Regions from separate parts of the Lactiplantibacillus paraplantarum genome, predicted to be linked through region 2. Evidence: predicted binding sites of a transcription regulator. Region 2 holds the regulator's gene; each other region holds the start of a gene.
What was found. The regulator LexA, encoded in region 2, represses DNA repair genes until DNA is damaged. The targets are predictions, from matches to a motif close to CNAACANNTGTTNG.
Positions count from the first base shown of each region.

Region 1: LP667_RS15700 (Y-family DNA polymerase) is a predicted target of LexA. The motif match lies at 2,834-2,847, and genes of this name have one in related genera.
Region 3: ruvA (Holliday junction branch migration protein RuvA) is a predicted target of LexA. The motif match lies at 1,676-1,689, and genes of this name have one in related genera.

Region 1 is NZ_CP032745.1:64,956-69,245, forward strand. It holds partial or broken gene LP667_RS15685 (ribonuclease G) at 389-712, shown strand; gene LP667_RS15690 (hypothetical protein) at 785-1,183, opposite strand; gene LP667_RS15695 (acetyl-CoA carboxylase) at 1,176-1,496, opposite strand; gene LP667_RS15700 (Y-family DNA polymerase) at 1,489-2,790, opposite strand; gene LP667_RS15705 (IS30 family transposase) at 3,112-4,110, opposite strand.
Region 2 is NZ_CP032744.1:1,759,589-1,763,878, reverse strand. It holds gene LP667_RS08480 (hydroxymethylglutaryl-CoA synthase) at 1-406, shown strand, start outside; gene LP667_RS08475 (hypothetical protein) at 453-1,082, opposite strand; gene LP667_RS08470 (DNA alkylation repair protein) at 1,182-1,835, shown strand; gene lexA (transcriptional repressor LexA) at 1,935-2,567, opposite strand; gene LP667_RS08460 (DUF896 domain-containing protein) at 2,701-2,958, shown strand; gene LP667_RS08455 (YneF family protein) at 3,056-3,292, shown strand; gene LP667_RS08450 (lysophospholipid acyltransferase family protein) at 3,351-3,989, opposite strand; gene LP667_RS08445 (tRNA1(Val) (adenine(37)-N6)-methyltransferase) at 4,102-4,290, shown strand, end outside.
Region 3 is NZ_CP032744.1:2,032,610-2,036,899, reverse strand. It holds gene LP667_RS10100 (YfhO family protein) at 1-782, shown strand, start outside; gene LP667_RS10095 (DUF1015 family protein) at 980-1,504, opposite strand; gene ruvA (Holliday junction branch migration protein RuvA) at 1,709-2,320, shown strand; gene ruvB (Holliday junction branch migration DNA helicase RuvB) at 2,337-3,347, shown strand; gene queA (tRNA preQ1(34) S-adenosylmethionine ribosyltransferase-isomerase QueA) at 3,365-4,290, shown strand, end outside.

The DNA of each region.
Region 1 (4,290 bases), on a different replicon from region 2:
AGAAGATTATGTTGAGAAAGACGACCTGAAAGATCTATTGACCAGATCTTTGAACGAAAATGAAATAACGATTGAAAACGTAGTTGGACCGAAGTTAGCAACGAAACTTACTGATAAGACGCAGCGGTTTGTGAATGAGCATCTCACAAACGACGGTTTAAAACAACAAGTTAATGGCCTAAAGCGGCTACAAAAGACGGTAAATCCTGAACAAATTGCTAAGGTGAATAATAGCTTGCGGTTGGCTAATCATGAAGCAAGACGTCGGGGCTTGAATCTAGGCCCAGTTAAAGCTGCTCAACGTAATACAATATCACGATAATGTATACTAGGTTAGTATACAAGCCAGCTTAGGTTTGGTAAGCTAATATTAAGGGGGAACGTAATGATGAAAGAAAATGGTAAAGAAGTGCCACAAGCGGTCAAAGGGTGGAATTGGGGCGCATTTATGTACAGTATTTTTTGGGGCATTGGCAATAAAACCTATTTGCCGTTATTAACGTTAATTCCAATTTTTAATATCGTTTGGGTTTTTGTGGTTGGTTTTAAGGGGAATGAATGGGCCTGGCAAAAAGGTGATTATCAAGATGTCGAGACATTCAAGGCCGTGCAAGCGACTTGAAACCGAGCAGGAATAGTCCAATTTATTATTTCGATTGCTATTTTTGTCCTATATATGTTTTTCTTTGCTTCTTTAGTGGCCAATATCTAAACGGTAATTACTAGCACAAGCACTTATTCAAATAAAGACCACCAAGGTTCGGCATTAGCGCCTTGGTGGTCTTTATTGATTGCCAGTCCAGTTAGTTGAGCGCACTAATTCGATGTGCTGAATATCATTAATATTGATAAATTGGTGGTTGGCAAGCACAATAGTAGCCCCATTATAGCCCAGTATTGGGGTTGTGATGGTCGCAAAGTGTTGATTATTATGATCAACGGTGTTTAATTGTAAGTTGACTGGTTGGTTCTGGGTGTAAGCTGTTGACAAGATTTGACCAACGATACTTAAAGACTGTTGTGGCTTGGGTGGATATTGTTGTTTATCTTGGATCTTCTGTTGGTTTAAAGCGGCAGTATGATCAGATAAGTAAAAGCCTTGCCATTTCATTAGGCCACGATCATGGTAATCGTGCTCAAAGAAGCGCTTAACAATGCCGAGGTCAAACTCCTTTTCATTCAAGCCCCTGCCGCCTCTTTTGAATAATTTTTTGACTTTGCGGCCAAACTTGACCCGTAAAGCCAATAAATTCAATCGTTAATTTAGTCTGTTGCCGCAACGCTTTTAGTAAGTTTTCTAAGTCATTGAGATTATAATTAGTGAGTTTGTGTAAAGGCATTGACCGTAGTCGTTCATTAGCTCGCTGGCTGTTGAAGAATACGTTGTAAGTGTAATCGTACGGGTCATTGGCAATTACTAGCCAATAACGGGTTCGACTAGTCGGTTTAAACAACAAGGCTAAGCGACTCGTGATAATATCTAAATCTTTATTCATAACTATTTCCTCCATTATGACCCCCGACCAAAGCAGCCCGTTCAATAGCGGTACCACCGGGCAATAGACTGGTGGCATAGACGAGTTTGGTGAAGCCAAAGCGTCGGTGAATTTCATCAATAACTTGGTTTAGCTTACTATGTTGAATTTGGTTAAGCGGGGATTCGAATAAATTAAGTTGCTGCCCGGCGTCAGGACTGAGCTTACTACTATAAACGCCAATATTACGGACAGCCTGGCCGTCCCAGTTCTTACGAAATAACCACAATAATTGTTGCGTTAAAGCTTGGTTATCATTAGTCGGTTCAATTTTCAAAGCCTGGTGAAAGCCACTGCGGCCATCGGTTTCAGCCGCAGCATAAGAAAAACCAATGCTTAGTGATAAACACCCTGCTAGTTTATGGTGGTGACGAAGCCGCGCCGCAACTTGTTCACCAATCTCTTTAATGACCGTTTCAATCTCGTTTTGTGTCAAGTAGTCACGCGGGAGAACTTGTGAGTTACCAAGACTAGCTTCCTTAGTTTTGATTGGTTCAGTTAACTGGGTCCGGTCAACGCCCCAGGCGGTGGCAAACAATTGGCTCCCAATCACCCCGAGATTCTGTTTGAGTAAATAAGGGTTAGTATGGGCTAACTCATACATATTGTGAATTTGAAGGCGGTTCAAACGTTTCGCCATACGGGGGCCAATGCCCCAAACGTCCGTTAATTCGTTAATTGACCAAATCTTATCCGGCACAGTTTCATAATGGATTTCACCAATCAATTCATGATTGTGTTTAGCGTAGTTATCTAGGGCTAGTTTGGCTTGCACCGGATTGTCGCCAATACCCACAGTGGTGTATAAACCGAGCTGTTGGCGGATCGTTTTTTGAATTAACCGCGCCACTTCACGGATAGAATTGCCAAAAAGCCGCCATGAATGGGTCATATCCAAAATACTTTCATCAATTGAATAGGGCCAAACCTCTTTTTCACTCGCAAATTGATGAAAAATATGATTAATTTGCAAATTACGTTGAATATAGAGATTCATGCGCGGCGGCACGACCCAGAGTCTAGGGTCATTGGGCAAGTCACGTTTGCGTGAGACATTGGCTTTAAGATGAAATAACTGCTTAGCCTCGGGTGAAGTGGCTAAGATGAGCCCACCATTGGTGTTTTCAGCTTCACTAAGAACGACTAGTGGGACTTTTAAAGGATTAAGACCACGGGCAACGGCTTCACAGCTGCTATAAAAGGACTTGTTATCAATTAAAAAGAACACGCCATGCGGTTCTTGATCAAAAAACATAAGCTCACCTTCTCAATAATTTACGTTTATTTTACCACAATGGGGAACATATGTTCACGAAAGCGATATAATAAATACATAAAATGTATGGGCAGGTCGTCGAGAACTTGTATGGAAAACTGCATACTCAAGTGAAAGCTAATCGATTTACTCCAGCAGAGAAGTGAGTTAAATTTATCAAAGAAAATGAGGTCCTTGACGGTATGGAAGAGTCCATGATTGAGTTGGAGTTTTAGGGAAACACATTGAGATTAAACGCCAAAGATACTAAAGTACCATACTACTTTAGTACTGTGAATATTAATTATGGGTGACGAATTGTCAAATCAAGTGTAACTTTTTACCGAAGAAAACTTCAGACGGTGTCTTCCAGACTAAGACCTTACGGGGTCGATTATTTAAATCCCTGACAAACTTCGCGATATCTTGATCGGTCAGTTCATCAAGGTCAGTTCCTTTGGGAAAATACTCTCGGATGAGACCATTGGTATTTTCGTTGGTCCCACGTTGTTGTGGTGCGTGCGGATCTGGAAAATAGACTGAGATACCAAGCTCTTTACCGACTTCACGATAACCCGCAAACTCTGTACCTCGGTCTGGTGTAAGCGTACGAACGCGTTTAGGTGTGACTGTATGCAGGAGGTCGATCATCGCTTGGGTCACATTCTTGGCATTCACTTTGGGTACACGCTCAGACAGAAGGTATCGTGACTTACGGTCGACCAGTGACACTAAACCCGAACGCCCGATCTTGCCGCGAACGGTATCGCCTTCCCAATGGCCAAAACGAGTCCGATTCTCACATGAGACTGGTCGTTCATGGACTGATGGGACATTATTAAAACGGCCACGTCGTTCGTTGACAGTTCCTTTAACCTTACGAGTTTTCCCACGATGTCGTAACTTTCGAGCGAATCCTCGAGCCCCATGACTTTTACGTTTAACGCCTAAATTATTTCGTTCAATTCCGCGATAAATCGTGTTGTAGCTGATATGCCAATTACTGTTCTCTAAAGATAAACGACCGGCGATTTGCTCGGGTGACCATTGCCGTTGAAGAATGCAGTGAAGGACAAAGTCGCGTAGCTTTAAATTCTCCAGTACCCTGAGGCGACGACTCTTTAATCGGCGCTGTTGATAGTTCTGCTGGGCTTTTACGGCAGAATAGGCACCCCGACCGCCGTTGCGTTTAATTTCTCGTGACACAGTGGCTTTGGAACAACCGATTTGATCGGCAATAACCTGGTAAGTATGGTGTAAAGTTACACCTAACAGTATGCATTCGCGGTCTTTTAAGGTAAGATGTGTATATGGACTCATAGCCTAAGAACTCCTTTAGATGATTGTTATGGTGACTTCATTCTACAGGACTCAGGCTAGGAGTCTATTTTTATTTTCTTACTTGTTGCACTTCAATTGTAAATTCGTCGTGTAAAAAAAAGCCACTTTTTAAAGTGACTTTTTTTAACAAGTAACAAGTAACAAGTAACAAGTAACAAG
Region 2 (4,290 bases):
GCAAAAACGCTGGCTGGCTCATTTTGAGCATGCGCGTCAGTTGAACCGGCAAGTGGGCAACTTGTATACTGGGTCACTCTATTTAAGCTTGTTATCGCAATTATTAACAGATCCGCAGTTACAGCCGGGCGACCAATTAGGACTATTCAGTTATGGCTCTGGTGCGGAGGGGGAGTTTTATACTGGTGAACTCCAGCCTGATTATCAATTGGGCTTGGACGCTGGCTTACCGCAACGTTTAGCCCGTCGTCGACGAGTCAGTGTCGCGGAATATGAGACATTATTTAATCAACAACTGCAATGGCAAGCTGAAGATCAGGTTGTGTCAGTTGCGGATGATCCACACCGCTTTGTGCTAACCGGACAAAAAGCTGAGCAACGTCAATACCTGGATCGCGAGGCTTAATAAAAAAGCACTTGCTATTAGCAAAATTGCTAGGCAAGTGCTTTTGTTATTTGAAATTATTAGTGATGATTTGGCCATCTTTAACACTAAGTAAGGTTTTATCAGTTGTATCTGGCTGTAGCAGTTGAATGGTGTAACCAGCCGCTAGATTCTTTTTAAGTGACTTAGACAAGGACTTGAAGTTTGAAGTAATTGTCGTGATGGCTTTTTGATTTTGTGACGGATATGACTTGATTGTTTTTAAAGATTTGACGTATTTTTTGCCGGTTGGGGTGATCGTATAAGTTTTGGTTGCTTTCGTAAATGCGACCGTCCCGATTGACTGATAGTTCGCTTGCAGCTGTTTAAGAATGTTTTCTTCGTTTAACTTAGTAGTTGCTGCAGCTTGTTTAGCGCTACCTTCGTTGAAAATAACCTGTGAGGAACTTAAGCTCGTCGATTTTGATTTGCTAGTACTTGCACTAGTTTTAGCACTTGATGCTGCTTTGCTGGTAGTGTGCTGTGACTGGTTGTAAGGCCAATACGGTAGTTTGATAACAGCATAAATAGTGACCACAGCGCTTAAGACCGTTATGAACGTTAGAAATTTCCAACCACCACCGGTTTGACGTGCATAAATCACGGAAAATAAAGCTAATAGAAAAACAATCAAGCCCATAATGGCTAGGAACAACATGTAACCAACTCCCAATGTTTGAAATAATATAATTATTATACCATTGAACTATTGGCTGTTTGATACCGAATTAAAATATTTTGAAAATGAGGGGACAAAATGACTAATTTGTTGACGACACCACCACTTTTTTTACCCAGTCATCTTGAAAATCAGGCACCGATGGCTAAGTACATGCGTGACCAGTTTCAGTTTCTGGGGGTTAAAAGTCCGGAGCGCAGGGAACTGTTACGACCGATTCGTCAGGCGAGCTACCAACTAACGACACATCAGTTACAGCACTGGCTAGCTTTTTATTATCAACAACCCTATCGCGAGTATCAGTACGTGGCAATTGACCTTGCGCTGGCCAATCTGCGCCGACTAACACCGGCTCAGTATCAATGGTGTCAGCAGCAACTTACAGTGACGCCGTGGTGGGATAGTGTTGATGCGTGGCGTAAAGTACTCGCAACGTACATTCTGAAGCACGGTTGCTTAGAGCAAGAAGGACCAGTGTACTTGCGCGCTACTGACAAATGGGTCCGGCGTGTGGGGATTACGTTACAGTTAGGTTGGCAGCAACAAACCAATGTTCAGTATTTACGGACGGCCATTTTAAGCAATCAATGCGATGAAGATTTCTTTATTCAAAAGGCGATTGGTTGGGCGTTGCGCGATTACAGTAAGACTAATCCGGCATGGGGCCGTGAATTTCTGGCAACGACAACTTTGTCACGGCTTGCACAACGTGAAGGGCAAAAGTATTTATAACGCATGTTTATAAAATTGCGCTACGCGGGAAATAAGTGAGTAAGAACCGTGGTAATAAAAAAAGATGACGGCTAAGGTCATCTTTTTGATCATTAATACTTATTGAAAAAGCATGTCGCGGTATAAACCAACAACTTTACCTAGGACGGAGACGTTGTTCAAAATAATTGGCGCCATCGTATCATTCTCGGGTTGGAGGCGGTAATGATCGGCTTCTTTGAAGAAACGTTTGCACGTCGCTTCATTTTCATCGGTCATCGCAATGATGATGTCGCCGTTGTCAGCTGAGCTTTGACGACGGACAATAACTTGATCACCATTCATGATGCCGATATTGATCATACTTTCGCCTCGAATCGTTAGCATGAATAAATCACCACCGAATGATTCTAATTCCTTAGGGATCGGGAAGTAGTCTGTGGCTTCCTGAACCGCTAAGATGGGTTGTCCAGCGGTCACGGTTCCGAGGACTGGAATTTGATGCGGGGTGGTTTCGACTCCCAAGGCTTCGAAGCCAGCGGGCGTTACTTCAATGGCGCGGGGCTTGGTAGGGTCTTTTTGAATGTAACCCTTCTTTTCAAGTCGTGAAATATGGCCGTGAACGGTCGAAGTCGAAGATAAGTCAACGGCTTCCCCAATTTCACGAACAGTTGGCGGATATCCTTTTTCATTGACGCGTTCATAAATAAAACGAAGAACGGCCATTTGTTTGCTTTCCGATGTTTTACTCATCTTGGCACCTCATTTATTATTTTCATTATTGGTTAAACCAATTGTAGCATAGCGTTTCACAGCTTTCAAACAAATGTTCGGTTGACAAACGCTATTAATTGATTTACGGTCTATTTTCGTGTATATTGCATTGATGAAAGGGGCTGCTACTTTGATTTCAAAAGAATTGCTTGCTCGGATCAATGAGTTAGCTCATAAGGCGAAAGCCGAGGGCCTCACCGAGTTGGAAGAAGCGGAACGGCAAGAGTTACGGCAAAAATACTTGCAGGAATTTCGGGCCGGGTTCCGGCAACAAGTTGAGATGCTGCAAGTTTATGATAAAGATGGTAAAGAGGTTACGCCCGAAAAGGTTCGCCAGGTACAACGTGATCGCGGCCTGCGGGATGATTAACCGATTTCAGGAAAATTTGTCAACTGACAAATTTTCCTTTTCTTTTATTATTAATTTGTGTAGACTAGTTTAATGAAGACTGTAATAAGGGAGGGGAATGACTGTGTCTACTGGAATTTGGATTTTAATCGTCGTTATCGGCGTATTAGTTGGGTTAACTGGTGGCTTCTTTGGTGCCCGGCATTATATGCAAAACTATTTGAAGCAAAATCCACCTATTAGTGAAGAAATGCTTCGGAGCATGATGATGCAAATGGGTCAACGCCCATCCGAAAAGAAATTGCACCAGATGTTAAATTCAATGAAAGCTGCTTCTAAAAACGATAGTAAGTAGTATTGATAATAAAAAAGTGCCGGTTCGCAATCGCGATTACCGACACTTTTTTATTGTATTATTGGCGCTTAGAATTAGTTGTTGCGGGATCAATGTATTTGAACGTTGGATCAATTTGGTGATCCAGCTGGTCAAAAGCACTGAGCATTTTAGTTTCAATTTGCTTCTGACCGGCATCATCTAGTTTAAGTTTGCGATCAATGTAGATGGGTTCCCCGAAACGGACAGTGACGCGTTGTCGACTGAAGAGCTGTTTGAAGGTCAATGGCCCTTGGTAAACAGTTGGGACGAGGGGCACACCAGCCATTTTGGCAATAACTATCGCGCCACCCTTGAGTTCTTGTGAGTGTCGCGTTCCTGAAGGGTACATAATTAGTGAGAGTTTTCCGCTTCGCAAGAATTTGACAGGGGTCTTGATCGCGGAGGGTCCAGGATGTTGGCGGTTGACAGGAAAAGCATTGGCATGGACGAGAATGTACCGCAAAACAGGGTTTTTAAATAATTCTTCCTTAGCCATAAAACTAAACTTCATTGGACTACCGGCTAAGGCATAGTATAGAGGATCAAACCATGTTCGGTGTGGGCCAACTAAGATGTAGGCGCCCTCAGGAAGGTTGGCACGTCCTTGATAGCGGGGCCGACCGTTAATTATGGTGATGATCAGTCGGACTAGTCCGCGCATAAAAGAATAAAACATCACGATCTTCCTTTCGTTTACTAACTGCTCACAGTATGACGAAATTTGGCAAATTCTGCAAGTTAATTGTATGATAGCTTTGCGATGATTTTAATGGAGGGGGTGGCCGAGTATGGCCGACGTCACGTTACACGCTGATGAGCGTATTGATCAATTATATAGTAAAGATATTCAAATTATTCAGAGTTCTCAAGTGTTTGCATTTTCACTGGATGCCGTTTTACTGGGGGACTTTGCGCAAGTTGCGAAGGGGATTAACAGTCAGATTGTGGATCTCTGTGCTGGTAACGGCGCCGTGGGA
Region 3 (4,290 bases), 270 kb from region 2:
GTGATGTCCAGGGCCATCAGATGCCATACCAATTGACCATCAAACATCCCAAACGGTATCGAAACACGGAACTCTATCTCGTGCTAGATGGCATCAGTTATCGACGTTCTTCAATCAAAAATGCTTTGACGACGAGTCAAAATACAAATGTGTTTACGGCGCGTCCATATACCAAAGTCGATTATCTAGATGATGTTCGGGATGGTTTGAAGGGTAATCTAAGTGCCAGTGGCTATTCCTTAACTGCTCAAACCATGGATAATTTGACGAGTTTCAGTCAACTGGGCACAACGAATATGTCGGATTATGAGCCACGCACATCAGCAGTGATCAACTTAGGGTATAGTAAGCACGCACGCAAGTTGATTACACTGAACTTCACGAGTATTCGTAGTTTACATTTCAAGTCCGCTAAATTGATTGCTGTACCGTTAGGAAAGACTTATCGCCAACGGACGCGTCAACTACAGAAGAGCGGGCTGAAACAGCAGCGGGTGACTAATAATCAGATTACGGGAACCACGATGACTAAGACGGCAACTGTGCTGACGACGTCAATTCCATACTCGTCCGGCTGGCAACTGCAAGTCGATGGTCATACCGTCAAGACGCAAGTGGTCAACAAGGGCTTTGTGGGAGCTAAGTTGACAGCTGGTCGGCACCGAATCCGACTCACTTATCGGACGCCTGGATTAAAAATTGGTTTGTGGCTGAGTGTAATTAGTGCTGGTATTAGTTTGGTGGTTGCATGTTGGTGGTGGTTACGCCATCGTAGGCGGTAAACTTGATTAAGGATGTTGTACGTCGTTAATCTGGGTCATGATTCGTGCTAAAGAATAATTAGCGCAATGTGCAAGATTGTTGTCTTAAAATGGGCTTCTCAAGAATCGAATGTGATTCTTGAGAAGTCCATTTTAATTTATCGGCAATAACGTAAAGAAGCGTGTCGAAACCGGTTGATTTTATAATTGGCGCACCTTTAATTATGAGGCGTTGCCATGGCAATCAACTGATCAGGAATAGCTGGCGCGGTTGCGAATTTTTGCCATTCAGTTGTTGACACTAGCATTACTAGTGGCGTACTAATCGTCGTCAACCACGTTTTTTGCGGTGTGACTGGTGCCATGGCAGCGGTGATGTCGGTGTTGACTTCAGGTTCGGTAATCTGCCAGAGACGATGCGTCACGTGAGCGGTGTCCGTCACTTCAACTATCGGTGCAAAATGCCCCACCCAGTCGTCAATTAGCATCTCAATAACGGGTTGTTGCGGATAAAGCACCGTATTGATGGCACCAGGAACCATGGTTGTCACGGTTTGATCAATTGGCCAGCTGGCAATTAAACGCCACTGGTGAACGCCGTTGAGCGTTAGTTCATACCAGTAATAACTGGAATCAGGCTGGATGATTGTGTCGTGGTGGTCCCAATCAGTAGTAGTAGCAGTTTGAATTTTAGTTTGACCAGTTGCGGTTGGTAACACCGCTTTAAACGGTTTAAGTTGCATAGCGCGACCCTCCTAAGACTTTGAGCATAGCACGCCATTTACGCCTCAGCAAGCATTTATTGTCATTAGCGCTATCAAATCAACTGAGGGGGACTAGGCCAATATTAAAATTTGGTTTTTATCGATGCACCAGTGTTAAGCCGCTATAAAAATGTGGTACAATTTAGCAAGCAAACATACGTTTTATTTAAAGGAGTTTTTCCGGTGTACGAATATTTTCTCGGTCAAGTGACCGATGTAACCCCCGGTTTTGTGGTGATTGAGGTCAATGGCATTGGCTACAAAGTGCTAACGGCTAATCCGTACCGCTATCAGGTGGGACAAACTGCAGTTAAGATGTATATCCACCAAGCCGTTAGTGACAATGGTATGAGCCTATTTGGCTTTTTTGATGCTGACGAGAAGGCATTGTTTGAAAAGCTGCTCGGTGTTTCGGGGATTGGTCCGAAATCGGCACTGGCAATTTTGGCGAACAACGACCATGCTGGCTTGATTCAAGCCATTAATCAAGAAAATGCCACTTACCTGACGAGTTTTCCAGGGGTGGGCAAGAAGACGGCCCAACAAATTGTTTTAGATTTGAAAGGCAAATTAAATGATCTGAACGTTGATGTTACGGGTCAAACGGCGTTGGATGTGAATGCTCCAGCTGTTGACGGAGCGTTAGCGGATGCATTGGCCGCTTTAGAGGCCCTTGGGTATTCGAAGGCTGATGTGAAGAAAGTGACCAAGAAGCTGGAAACGTTTAGTCAAGCGCAAGCTGCTGATACTAATACGCTATTAAGCGAAGGCTTACGATTATTGATGAAGAAGTAGATGGGAGGAGTAGCGAATGGATGATGACAAGTTATTATCTGGGGATAAAGCTGATGACGAAGAAGCTTCATTAGAAAAATCGCTACGTCCGCAAACGTTAGCCCAATACATTGGCCAAGCACGGGTCAAACATGAATTAGGCGTGTATATTGAAGCGGCCCGCAAGCGTGAAGAATCTTTAGATCACGTGTTGCTGTATGGTCCGCCGGGATTAGGAAAGACAACGTTAGCGATGGTGATTGCGAACGAGATGCAGGTCAATATCCGGACGACTAGCGGTCCAGCAATTGAAAAGCCTGGTGATTTAGTGGCGCTCTTGAATGAACTGGAACCAGGTGATATCTTATTTATTGATGAGATTCACCGGTTGCCAAAAATCGTTGAAGAAATGCTATATTCAGCCATGGAAGACTTTTTTGTTGATATTGTGGTTGGACAAGGGCCGACAGCTCATCCCGTGCATTTCCCATTGCCGCCGTTTACCTTAATCGGAGCAACGACACGGGCTGGGATGTTATCGGCGCCATTGCGAGATCGGTTTGGGATTGTCGAACACATGGCGTATTATGAAGTTGCGGATTTGGAAGATATCGTTAAGCGGACTGCAGATATTTTTCAAACAAGCATCAAACCGTCGGGGGCCCACGAAATTGCACGGCGCTCACGTGGCACGCCACGAATTGCGAACCGATTATTCAAGCGGATTCGTGATTTTGCGGAAGTTGCCGACCAGGACGCCATCGACGAGGCAATCGTGGCACGCTCGTTGACCTATTTACGTGTTGATGATGCGGGCCTAGACGAGACTGACAATAAGCTTTTGCGGACGATGTTAGAATATTACGATGGTGGTCCGGTTGGGCTAGCAACCATTGCTGCTAATATTGGTGAAGAGACGGATACAATTGCGGAAGTCGTTGAACCGTACTTACTTCAAATCGGATTCTTAAAGCGGACGCAACGTGGTCGGGTCGTTACAATTAAAGGTTATCAACATTTAGGGGTTCCATACCCCCAAAATAAATAAAGATAAGAGGTCACAATATGAGTTTAACACTTGAAGATTTTGATTATGATTTACCACACGAATTGATTGCTCAAACACCGATTAAAGAGCGGGACAGTTCACGGTTATTGGAATTAGATCGCCAAACGGGTGAAATGCAAGACAAACATTTTTACGATATTATTGATCAACTTAATCCAGGCGACGCGGTCGTGATGAATAATTCACGCGTGATGCCAGCCCGCTTGTATGGTGTTAAGCCTGAAACTGGTGGCCATGCGGAAGTTTTATTACTTCATAACACAGAAGGTGACGAGTGGGAGACGTTAATGAAGCCGGCTAAGCGTGCCAAGGTCGGTACGGTGATCTCGTTTGGTGATGGTCAGTTGACAGCGACTGTGACCGCTGAAAAAGAAGACGGGATTCGAATGATCGAGTTCCACTATGATGGCATCTTTATGGAGATCTTGGAGCGTCTCGGTGAAACACCATTGCCACCATATATCAAGGAAAAGCTCGACGATCCTGATCGTTATCAGACGGTCTATGCCAAAGAAAATGGCTCAGCCGCTGCACCAACGGCGGGTCTTCATTGGACAAAGGAACTTTTACAAAAGGTTCAAGACAAGGGTATTAAGTTAGTTTACTTGACGCTGCATGTCGGATTAGGGACTTTCCGACCAGTTGAAGAAGATAATATTGAAGATCATAAGATGCACAGTGAGTTTTACCGGCTAGATGAAGATGCTGCCAAGACGTTAAATGAAGTCCGGCAAAGTGGTGGGCGCATCATTGCGACTGGAACGACGTCAATTCGGACGCTGGAAACGATTGGTAGTAAATTTGATGGTGAAATCAAACCTGATTCTGGTTGGACGGATATCTTTATCAAACCTGGTTATCAATGGAAAGTTGTGGATGCATTCATTACGAACTTCCACTTACCAAAGTCGACCTTAGTCAT